2 regions of the Bradyrhizobium sp. 41S5 genome follow, and region 2 is predicted to be linked to the other one. Evidence: predicted binding sites of a transcription regulator. Region 2 holds the regulator's gene; the other holds the start of a gene.

Region 1 (5,580 bases), 1.3 Mb from region 2:
CGGCTGACAGGAACACCTGCACGTTCGAAGGCCTGCGCCAGGCGGTAGAGCGGCGTGCCATCGACATATTTGTGAACCAGCGCGAACGCCAGCGTCGAGGGCGTGGCAACGCTGCCCGGCAATGGTTGCGGCGGCATCGGCGCGGTCACGACAGGGGCGTGGATCCCGGTGCGATCGCAATGGCGGCACGCATATTTGAAGCGCACATTCTGTAAAACCTTCGCCTTCACCTCGATATGAAGTTGCTCGGTGACAGCCTCGCCCATGCGATGCATCTGGCCACGGCAGCAAGGACACGCCTTCTGATCGTCGGACAGGTCATACTCGACGCGCTCACGAGGTAGGTTCCCCGGCAGCGGCTTGCGGCCGCGCTTCTTTCCCATTGTGTTTTCGACGGGTGGCAAGCCCGTGTCCGGAAGTTCGGCGATATTGTTCGTTTCACTGCCGGCGTCCTCCTCATCGGAGGCCTGCTCGGCTTCATTGAAGAGACGATCAACATGCTTTTCGCTGCGCGGCGCAAAACGATGCAGGCGTGCCAGCGCCAGTTCTTCCTCGAGCTTGGCGACGCGGTCGGCGAGTTGATGGTTCTCCGCCTGCAGCGCAGCAATGCGTGCCAACAGCACTTCAACACTCGGATCGCCGGTTCGATTCATCGAATTCTTGAATCTGAACCGTACCGACGCGTCAACCGCTCAACTCGAGAGCTCAGCCGGCAACCTGATATTGCCGCACCGGATGGCGGACCATCGCATCGATATCGATGCCGTCAAGGATCCAGTGCAATTGCTCCGTCGTCAGCGTGACGATCGCCTCCTGGCGGCGCGGCCATCGGAACCTGTCTTCGGTCAGCCGCTTCAGGACCAGTACAAAGCCGGACCGATCGAAGAACAGAAGCTTCATCCGGTCGCAACGGCGATTGCAGAACGCAAAAACCGCCGGAGTGAATGGATCGAGCGCCATCGTCTCCTGGACCAGGACCGCAAGGCTGTTGATGCCAGCCCGGAAGTCGATCGGCTCACGGTGCAGATAGACCTGCAGGTCATCGCCCAGTCTAAACATCGCCCAGCGCTCCGATGATCGCCGTCAATGCATCCACATCGCCGCATTCCAGCGCGAGCTTCACGCCATTCGGCAGCGACACGCTCACTTTGGCCGGAGAACAAAAAGCTGGAGTCCCTTTGGGTTCCGAACCACGCACTTCATCGTAAGCCGGCAAATCAACCGTCGCCACGCTGTCTTTTCGCGACAGGTCCCGCTCGGACTTCCCCTCAAGCTGAACCGGGATGAACGCCGGGCGTGAGGACGGCGGCAGCGACCTGGTCGCGCTGTGCTTCTTGATCCACTTCCGAAGGAGGTTCGCGTTGACCCCATGTTCGAGTGCAAGCCTCGATACCGAAACCCCAGGCTCAAGGCAGGCCGCGACAAGACGCTCTTTCGATGCCGCCTCGTAGCGCCGGCGACCGTTCCGGCCGACAAGCCTGACCCGCAGTTTCTGATCATCGTCGCTCATCACAAGGTGTCCACCTATTTTGGTGGACACCTCATGCATCAGGACTCTCAAAAGCAAAAGGTGCGGAGAAATTCGCGCTTACGAACAACCCGGCGTCGTCGTCGCTTCATGACAGCTCTACCTCGTCTTACGGGTCCGAACCGTTGGGTTTGAGTTCCACGAATCCTAATATGCAAATGGCCGGTGCTCAGTTCCAAAGTGAACATTGGAGAGATCGAATCCGCAGAGTTCAGCGGACCGCTCCAACACTTGTCGGGCATGAGTTTCCTGCTTTTCAGACACGCCCAAGCCAACCATATCTCGCTCAAGCGCGGCCGGCGATTCTGTGAGTAAGTGGGAAGCCAGTTAACCCGCTCATCGGCACTCCAAGGACCTGGCTTTGGCAGCTTCTGAAGAAGCGCTTGGATAAGCGGATCATTGGGACCGCCGCCCGATCCTGCGCCAAGGAGAAAGAGGCCGCCGCCAACTGAGGCGGCCTTATCGTATGCGAGTGAGCATCACCGTGGCGAACAGCACCGCGCCAATGATCGCAATACCAAGACAGATGCGCGCTCGAACTAAATACGAACCGAGATTGGGATGATCCATCATGCCAACCTCCTCTTTGTCCCTTTCGTTGAGAGGCAAGTGGTCAGTTAACGCGAGCGTCTAATGTCAGGTTCCTGGTTCTGATAGCGAAACACCGTAGTTTATCGGAATCCTAAAGGTCTGTTGAAAACTCTAACGTAAGTCTTGCCGGGGCTAGATTTTCATCCCGAACAGATTTTCGAAACTAAACCGGCAGGGGGCCGCGCGTGGAGCGGCCCCTTTCGACTCGCCCAATTGAGGCGGCCAGAAAGGCTCAAACATGCAGCCGAAGATCAAAGAGCGTATCTGCCCAAACTGCAATGGTATGGGCGTCCAGCCGATTGCGCAGGTGGTGCAGCCGGGTCACAGGATCTATCCGGTCAAATGCACGGCCTGCGAAGGTAAGGGCAAGATCAGGGACTAAGGCGGCCCAGACAAAGCTACGCCGCCCGTTTGAAACTCTTACAGGCGGCGTAGCCTTCCAGTCCGAGAGGGTATGAACAAAATCCCGGATATTGCACTTTCGAGTGCGATGACCTTTTTACTTGCGGAGCCTGCCCTTCTGCATCGCTGCGGAGCTTCTGTCGGGGTGTCTGCTCCGGAAGTAATTCAGGACCGCCTTGATTGCCGCGTCCCTCACGTCGGCGCTCGCAAACCCGGCGACCGCAGCCAGTCGCTCAACTGTGAGGCGGTTTCGGCAAGGCGCGCCTTGCGGATAAGGCGGGAGCGCTCGACGCCGGGGGAGTGGCGCCAAGCCTCCTTCAAGAGCCGCTGTGCCTCGATGTTGAGACGCTCTTCAAGTGATTCTGTGTGCATGAGACGCGGTCGCTTGAGGACCATGGCGCGCTCCGTTCCGTTAGAGGAAGGCGGGAGCGCTAACCGGGCGTTCTCATCACCGACAGATACCGCGTGTCGCGCAGTGACGAATAAACAATAGGCCTGTAGCCATAGGGTTCCTAGTCAATTCGGAGCTCCGTTCACCCACGGAGAACTCCGGTAACACTTCTCCCCTGTGGATGGAGAACAGTTGGCGGACCATAACGATTGCTATGGGTGGAACCTTAATTGCCGACTCAGTAGTCCTACCGAGAACATCGGCCAAGCCATGGTTGCTGTTCGCTTAATTCAAAACAGGTCACTCCCAAATTCAAACTAGGCCACTAGGGGATAAAGCAGGCCAGCACCGATAGGCCAAAAAGAACATATTGCGAACATAGAACAAATGTGGTACGAGGTTCCTATCAACAACGCATTCCGCCCCGATCCCATCGCCCGTTTTTCCCGCTAGCGAATCCCCGCCATAAGGAGCACATCCCAAATGTCCGCCACTGCACTGCGTATCGTCGAAGGATCCTCCATGGACAAGTCCAAGGCCCTCTCAGCCGCGCTCTCCCAGATCGAGCGCCAGTTCGGCAAGGGCTCGGTGATGAAGCTCGGCAAGAACGACCGTTCGATGGATGTCGAGACGGTGTCCTCGGGATCGCTGGGGCTCGACATCGCGCTCGGCGTCGGCGGCCTGCCGAAGGGACGCGTGGTCGAGATCTACGGGCCGGAATCGTCGGGCAAGACCACCTTGGCGCTGCACACCGTGGCGGAAGGCCAGAAGAAGGGCGGCATCTGCGCCTTCATCGACGCCGAACACGCGCTCGACCCGGTCTATGCGCGCAAGCTCGGCGTCAACATCGACGAGCTCCTGATCTCGCAGCCCGACACTGGCGAGCAGGCGCTTGAGATTTGCGACACGCTGGTGCGCTCCGGTGCGGTCGACGTGCTGGTGGTCGATTCTGTCGCGGCGCTGGTGCCGAAGGCCGAGCTCGAGGGCGAGATGGGCGATGCGCTGCCGGGCCTGCAGGCGCGCCTGATGAGCCAGGCGCTGCGCAAGCTCACCGCCTCGATCAACAAATCCCACACCATGGTGATCTTCATCAACCAGATCCGCATGAAGATCGGCGTGATGTACGGCTCGCCGGAGACCACCACCGGCGGCAACGCGCTGAAGTTCTATGCCTCGGTCCGCCTCGACATTCGCCGCATCGGCGCGATCAAGGAGCGTGACGAGGTGGTCGGCAACACCACCCGCGTCAAGGTGGTGAAGAACAAGCTGGCACCGCCCTTCAAGCAGGTCGAGTTCGACATCATGTACGGCGAGGGCGTCTCCAAGATGGGCGAGATTCTCGACCTGGGCGTCAAGGCCGGCATCGTCGAGAAGTCGGGCGCCTGGTTCTCCTATGACAGCCAGCGCCTCGGCCAGGGCCGCGAGAATTCGAAGGCGTTCCTGAAGGCGAATCCCGACATCACCGCCAAGATCGAAGCCGCGATCCGGCAGAACTCCGGCCTGATTTCCGAGCAGATCCTCGCCGGCACGCCCGAGCGCGACGCCGAGGGCGAGGAGCCCGTGGAGGAGTAAGCCTCAAGGCTCAATCATTTCGCTGCAAGCGGGCGCTGAGGACGTTGAGTTGCCGACGTCTTCGGCGCCCGTTTGGTTTTGTGCGGTGTTGGATCAGATATCTGGCGGCTATCCCTCCGCCAGCGCCGTTTCTCGGCTCGCGATCAGCGCGCGCAGGTCTTCCGTCACGGCGACCGATTGGTGGGTCTTCTGATCTGTGGCGACCCAGATGATCTCGCCGGTCGCGCGCAGGTCGTCGGAGCCCTTGGCGAAGATCGCGAGCGTAAGCACGATCGAGGAACGGCCGATCTTCTCGACCCGCACGCAGACCTCGATGTCCTCGTCGAACCGGATCGGCGCCTTGTACTCGACCACCGATTTCACGGTGTGAAAATCGATGCCGGTCCGCGCGACCTCGCCGAGATAGTCGTAGCCGAGCGCGCGAAAATACTCGGTGATCGCGGTATCGAAGTAGGTCAGGTAGTGCGCGTTGAACACCACGGCCTGCGCGTCAACTTCGGAATAGCGGACGCGAAACGGGAAATGAAACCAGAATTCCTCGCGCATGTTTCCTCCTGCGGCGGTATTGCTCGCCGTCGTTCGCCCGCAGTCTCGTCGGACCTTATGATTGCCGGACCGCAGGATGGGTTTCGCTGCGCTCTACCCATCCTGCAACATGGCCCGTTATTCCGCCGCCTGCGCGTAATCCTCGATCGGCGGGCACGAGCACACCAGATTGCGATCGCCGTAGACATTGTCGACGCGGCCGACCGGGCTCCAGTATTTGTCGGACCGCGACACGCCGGCCGGGAAGCAACCCTCGGCGCGGCTGTAGGCCCGGTTCCAGGCGTCGTCGGCGATGTCGTGGACCGTGTGCGGTGCGTGGCGCAGCGGCGACGCCTCGACCTTCCAGCGGCCCTTCTCGATCTCCGCGATCTCGCCCCGGATCGCGATCATGGCGTCGCAGAAGCGGTCGATCTCGAACTTCGATTCCGATTCCGTCGGTTCGATCATCAGCGTGCCCGCCACCGGGAAGCTCATGGTCGGCGCGTGGAAGCCGTAGTCGATCAGCCGCTTGGCGATATCGTCGACGGTGACGCCGCTGGTCGTCTTCAGC
Region 2 (5,580 bases):
GCAGCCCCGGCGCCGCGGGATCCGCGGCGCAAAGAAAGGCCCCAGCGAGGGGGTACACGCTGAGGCCAGAGCAACTTGTCACACTATCCTAGACCTCGCCCCAGCACTTTCTTTTGCTCCTTCGGAGTTACCGGATTCATACGGGTCGAAGACTGAACCTTATTGCTCGCTCGCGCGTATCCATAACGTCAGGATTTTGCCATTCCTCCTGGGGCTAGAACCAACGCCGCCCGTCGTATTTCAATGCGGGCGGCGTTGCGCGTTTCTGGCCTGGAACGCGAAGCGAGCTAGCGCGCCCGCGCCGCTGACATTGATGAAAGTTCCCGGGCAGGAGCCGGAACGGATGCCAACCGACGTGAGTTGGACAGCACGATCTTGAAAGACGGAGCGTCATCGCCGTGAGCCGAAAAACCCTGCAGGCACGTTCAGAGCAGGCGCTCGTCGTCGTCATTCTCAGCACCGGCGCGCTCATCGCCTACCTCGGCCTGGCGCTTACCAGGATGTGAGAGGTCTGCCCGGCAAGCAGCAAGTCGCTTGACGCCCCAAATGCCCAATCACTGATTTGCCCGACGGCGCAAGCCCCCGCGTTAAAAATATTTCGCCTTATCCGAAACAGAACCCAGTTTATGCCGCCCGTCTCACCCGATCGAGGGGCGCTTCGCGATCGTCACGAACGTGGGTCGAGATGCGGTGGACGCGCAGTGTGCAACTGACGAGTGCCCATGAAGCGGCTCCGGTTGCACCTGTGGTCATACCCCGAGCTCTCTGCCTTTACGCCGCGGCCTCTCGGCTCGAGCACCAGCGCCTCTGGAATACTGGATCACCCGCATGCGCGCGGGTGATGACACCGCGTGAGAATGGACCGAGCCGGCCAACGTCAGCACCCTGGTCGCATGCCTGCCGCACAAATCGGAGACATTGCCGGCCGCCCGCAATTCTCGTACACGGTTTCACGCAATGACCTCGCAACTCTCTCCCGATTCCGTCGACGTGCTGCTGTTCGATATCGGCCGCGTCGTGCTCGACATCGACTTCGAGAAGGTGATGGCGCACTGGGCGCGGCATGCCGGCTGCGCGCCGGCCGACCTCGCTACGCGATTTGTCGTCGACGACAGCTTCAGGCATCACGAGATCGGCCGGATCGACGACGCGGCGTTCTTCGCAAACCTGCGCCGGACGCTCGGCATCAACCTCACCGATGCGCAGTTCCTCGAAGGCTGGAATGCGATCTTCACCGGGGAGATGCCGGGAATTGCCCCCCTGCTCGCGAGCGCCGCCGTGCGGATGCCGCTCTACGCCTTCTCCAACACCAATCCGGCCCATGTCGCGCATTTCTCGGTCATCCATGCCGAGCTGCTCAGCCATTTCCGCACCGTCTTCCTGTCCTCGATGATCGGCTTTCGGAAACCCGACGCCGAGGCCTACGATCATGTGGTAAAAGCCATCGGTGTGCCGGCGTCGCGGATCCTGTTCTTCGACGACCTGGCCGCCAACATCGAGGGCGCGCGGGCGCGCGGCCTTCATGCCATCCACGTGACATCGACGGATGACGTGGCGAGGGCTCTGACTGCACTTGGTATTGAACATTTGGATTGATGGAGCTCCGAGCGTGGCCCTGATGCCGGTTGCCGATGCCCTGTCCGCCGTCCTCGCCGGCGCCGAACCGCTGCCGGAGGAGATGGTCGCGCTCGATGCCGCCTACCACCGCACCCTGGCGCGCGACCTCGCCGCGCGGCGCACCCAGCCGCCGCAGCCGATGTCGGCGATGGACGGCTATGCCGTGCGGGCGGCCGACGCTGGTGATCTGACGGCCCGGCTCAAGGTGATCGGGGAAGTCGCCGCCGGCCGGCCGTTCGAGCGGATGGTCGGCGCCGGCGAAGCGGTGCGGATCTTCACCGGCGGTGTGATCCCCGATGGCGCCGACGCCGTCATCATCCAGGAAGACACCGCCGTCGACGGCGACCACATCACGATCACGGAGGCCGCAACCGCCGGACGGCACATCCGCCCGGCCGGCGTCGACTTCCGTGCGGGCGACGTGCTGCTCAATGCCGGCAGCCGCCTCTCCGATCGCGCGCTGTCGCTGGCCGCCGCCATGAACTATCCGGAGCTCGCGGTGCACCGCCGTCCGAAGGTCGCGGTGCTGGCGACCGGAGACGAGTTGGTGATGCCGGGCTCGACGCCCGGCCCCGGCCAGATCGTCTATTCCAACGGCTATGCGCTGCGGGCGCTGGCGCGCGCCGAAGGCGCCGAGACCGTCGACCTCGGGGTTGCCGCCGACACGGTAGAAGCGACCACCGCCGGCATCCGCCGGGCCCGCGAGACCGGTGCCGACATCCTGATCACGACCGGCGGCGCCTCGGTCGGCGACCACGACCTGGTCAAGCAGTCGCTGGAAGCCGAGGGCGTTCAGATGGCGTTCTGGCGGATCGCGATGCGCCCCGGCAAGCCGATGATGCATGGCCGGCTCGGCGCGATGCGGGTGATCGGCCTGCCCGGCAATCCGGTGTCCTCCTATGTCTGCGCCTTCCTGTTTCTGGTGCCGTTGATTCGGGCGCTAAGCGGCCGAAAGACTGTCCATCATGTCCGCGCCAGCGCCCTGCTCGGCCGCGATCTCGCCGCCAACGACCAGCGCGAGGACTATCTGCGCGCGCGCCTCGAGGAGCGCGAAGACGGCACGCTGATCGCAACGCCTGTCACGCAGCAGGACTCGTCGCTGCTCGGGAATCTCGCTGCGGCACGGGCACTTCTCGTGCGTCCGCCGTTTGCGCCTGCCGCCGGCAAAGGCAGCGAATGCGAGATTCTGATGCTGCCTGAGTGAGGCTCGCACGGCCCGCCGATTGTGCGCTGCCGGATGCGTTCACCGGAAATTAAGTGGTTGCGGAACACATATCGAACATATAGTGTCCGTTCATGATTTGTTTCGAGTACTGGTGTGTACAAATGGGAGGCCGCGAGGGAGCGCTTGTGATGAGCACCGTGCTCCTGAGGTCAGGCCCCGCCTGAAAAGTCTCGGAATCGAACGACGCTACCAACCGGGGGAATACTCGAGATGCTCACGCGCAAACAGTACGAACTTCTGCGTTTCATCAATGAACGTCTGAAAGAGGCCGGCGTACCGCCCTCCTTCGACGAGATGAAGGATGCGCTCGACCTGCGCTCGAAGTCCGGAATCCACCGCCTGATCACTGCACTGGAGGAGCGCGGCTTCATCCGCCGCCTGCCCAACCGCGCCCGCGCCATCGAAGTCATCAAGCTGCCTGAGCTCTCGGCCGGCGGCGGCAACGGCCGCCGCGGCTTCACCCCGAGCGTCATCGAAGGCACCCTCGGCAAGCGCACCAGCACGCCGCCGATCGCCGAGGACGACGGCAACCGTCCGGTCGCGGTCCCCGTAATGGGCCGGATCGCCGCCGGCACGCCGATCGAGGCGCTGCAGACCCGCAGCCACACCATCAGCGTGCCGCCCGACATGCTCGGCTCCGGCGAGCACTATGCGCTGGAAGTGCGCGGCGACTCGATGGTCGACGCCGGCATCCTCGACGGCGACATGGCGCTGATCCAGCGCAACGACGTCGCCAACACCGGCGACATCGTGGTGGCGCTGATCGACGAGGAGGAAGCCACCCTGAAGCGCTTCCGCCGCCGCGGCGCGTCGATCGCGCTGGAGCCGGCCAATACCGCCTATGAAGTACGCATCCTGCCGCCGAACCGGGTCCGCATCCAGGGCAAGCTGATCGGCCTCTATCGCAAATACTGATGGCGGCGGGGAACGAGCAACACATCGGATCGTTCCTTGAATGATAGCGTAACGTGCTGTTTGCCCGATGCGCTCCGACACCTCTCACGCGGCGTCGCGTGTTTGTGATTGGGGCGTTGGGCGACCAGTCGTACAATCGCCCAGAAACGAGGAGACACTCGTTCGCTATCGTCCACTCTGGTAGAGGCCCTATGCCTCAAGGAGAGGCACTGGTCGCTACCTCGATTAGAGGAGCCATCCGATGTGTGACTATAGTCTGCACGCCGTGGCGTCGCGCCCCGCCATTGTTGGAGAGACGCTGATCACCACGACTTTCCGCGGCACGTCGACCCGCGGCTTTGCTTCGGAGACCGATCCCACTGTCGCGGTCTGCATGCTGCCGGGCACCGAGCTCGCTTTCGCCGAGAACGTTCGCTACGACAGCCGCTGGATCTGGACCAAGACGATGAACTTCCGCGTCGGGGTGTTCAACGAAGTCGAGCCCGACGTTCCCGATCGCCATCATGACGCGGTCGAATTCCCCGACGGCAGCCATGTGCTGGTGACCCAGCTCGTCGAGGGACAACGTGTCAGCGTGCTGCAATTGCCGGCACTGCATCCGCCGGTCGAGCAGAAGCCGAAGGTTGTGGAGCGGCGGCCCTCCGCATTTGCGTCGCTGTTTTTGGGTTGAGCACATCGTCGCCGCGGAATGAACCCGTTCAGCGGCGGATGACCTAAGCGATTTCGAGCGACCCCGGACGCCGGGTTCCGGGGCGCGGCTGGAGAATTGCGTCGGCGCGCGCCTTGGCGCATCATCGGGCACGGAGGACGTGCGTGGTGGTCGACAAGGTCACATGGCAAAAGGCTGGACGCGTCACGGAGCCGGGCCGCTACTTGTTCCGGTTCGGCTGGCTGACGGTGACGGCTGACGACCTGAAGGTCTGGGAGCAATTTCCCGAGGCTTCCTTCACCCTCGTCAAGAAGCCTGACGCCGGCCCTGACTCCGACGAATACCATCTCGGCCTGTTCGAGTTGCCGACCGGCCCCTCGCCCGACAACGGCTAATCTTCGCCCTGCAAATCGGTCTCGGCCGGCGTCGCATCGACGGTGGGCCGCGGCGCGCTTGCGGGGGCGCGCAACGTCGTCGCAGCCTCACCGTCGCCGGGAACCGCTGGCGACCACGGCCGGTCGATCCCTCCGGGCTTGACCGCATCGATGGCGTAGCCGTCCCTGATGCGCCGCAGCACCAGCGCGCCGTGGCGCCGCAGCCGCTCGGCATCGATCACCGAGGCCGCGCAGTCCCGCGGTGCCGGCCGTGCGGTCACGATCAGTGCCGCACGGTCGCAATCGTCGGCCAGCGCCTCGGGCCGGCTCGCCAGCGCGACGAAGGCGCCGCCGGGCCCTTGCGTCACGCAGCCGCTCGGATCGCAGGAGACGCCCTCGCCGAGCGACGCGTCCGTCGCGGTCCGCGCGTCGGCATCCGCCGCCAGCCACTCCTTGACGAGGAAGGCGTCCTTCGCGCTGTGCATCAGATGCAGCCGCCCGTCGCCGCCCCGCACCGCGACGTTGCGGCCGTCGGCGGAGACCAGCACGTCCGGCTGCGGCACCCGCACCGCCCAGACCGAGGCCGCCACCAGCAGCACCGCACCCGACCAGCGCAGCGGCGTCCGCAACAACCCGAGCAGGACGAGGCCCGCGCTTGCGACGATCAGCGGCCCGATCCCGAACGCCGCCATCCGGCCGACCGCGCCCGGGAGCGCTGCGACCCATTGCGTCACCAGGATCATCCAGTCGATGCCGAACCCCATGATCGCCCAGAACACGCCGTCGAAGCCGAACGGCAT

Evidence for each region. Region 2 encodes LexA, which represses DNA repair genes until DNA is damaged. Its sites were predicted from a motif close to TGTTCNNNNTGTGTTCNG; they were not measured.
Region 1: a site for LexA is predicted at 3,274-3,291, ahead of recA (recombinase RecA). Genes of this name have one in related genera too.

The regions. Positions count from the first base shown of each region.
Region 1 covers NZ_CP083721.1:3,270,412-3,275,991, forward strand. Annotated here, with positions in the region: gene tnpC (IS66 family transposase) at 1-653, opposite strand, end outside; gene tnpB (IS66 family insertion sequence element accessory protein TnpB) at 706-1,059, opposite strand; gene tnpA (IS66-like element accessory protein TnpA) at 1,052-1,510, opposite strand; gene HAP47_RS41570 (hypothetical protein) at 2,403-2,501, shown strand; gene recA (recombinase RecA) at 3,396-4,484, shown strand; gene HAP47_RS15410 (acyl-CoA thioesterase) at 4,593-5,030, opposite strand; gene gcvP (aminomethyl-transferring glycine dehydrogenase) at 5,148-5,580, opposite strand, start outside.
Region 2 covers NZ_CP083721.1:4,523,744-4,529,323, forward strand. Annotated here, with positions in the region: gene HAP47_RS21670 (HAD family hydrolase) at 958-1,596, shown strand; gene HAP47_RS21675 (molybdopterin molybdotransferase MoeA) at 1,610-2,821, shown strand; gene lexA (transcriptional repressor LexA) at 3,053-3,757, shown strand; gene HAP47_RS21685 (hypothetical protein) at 3,999-4,427, shown strand; gene HAP47_RS21690 (hypothetical protein) at 4,574-4,801, shown strand; partial or broken gene HAP47_RS21695 (ComEC/Rec2 family competence protein) at 4,798-5,580, opposite strand, start outside.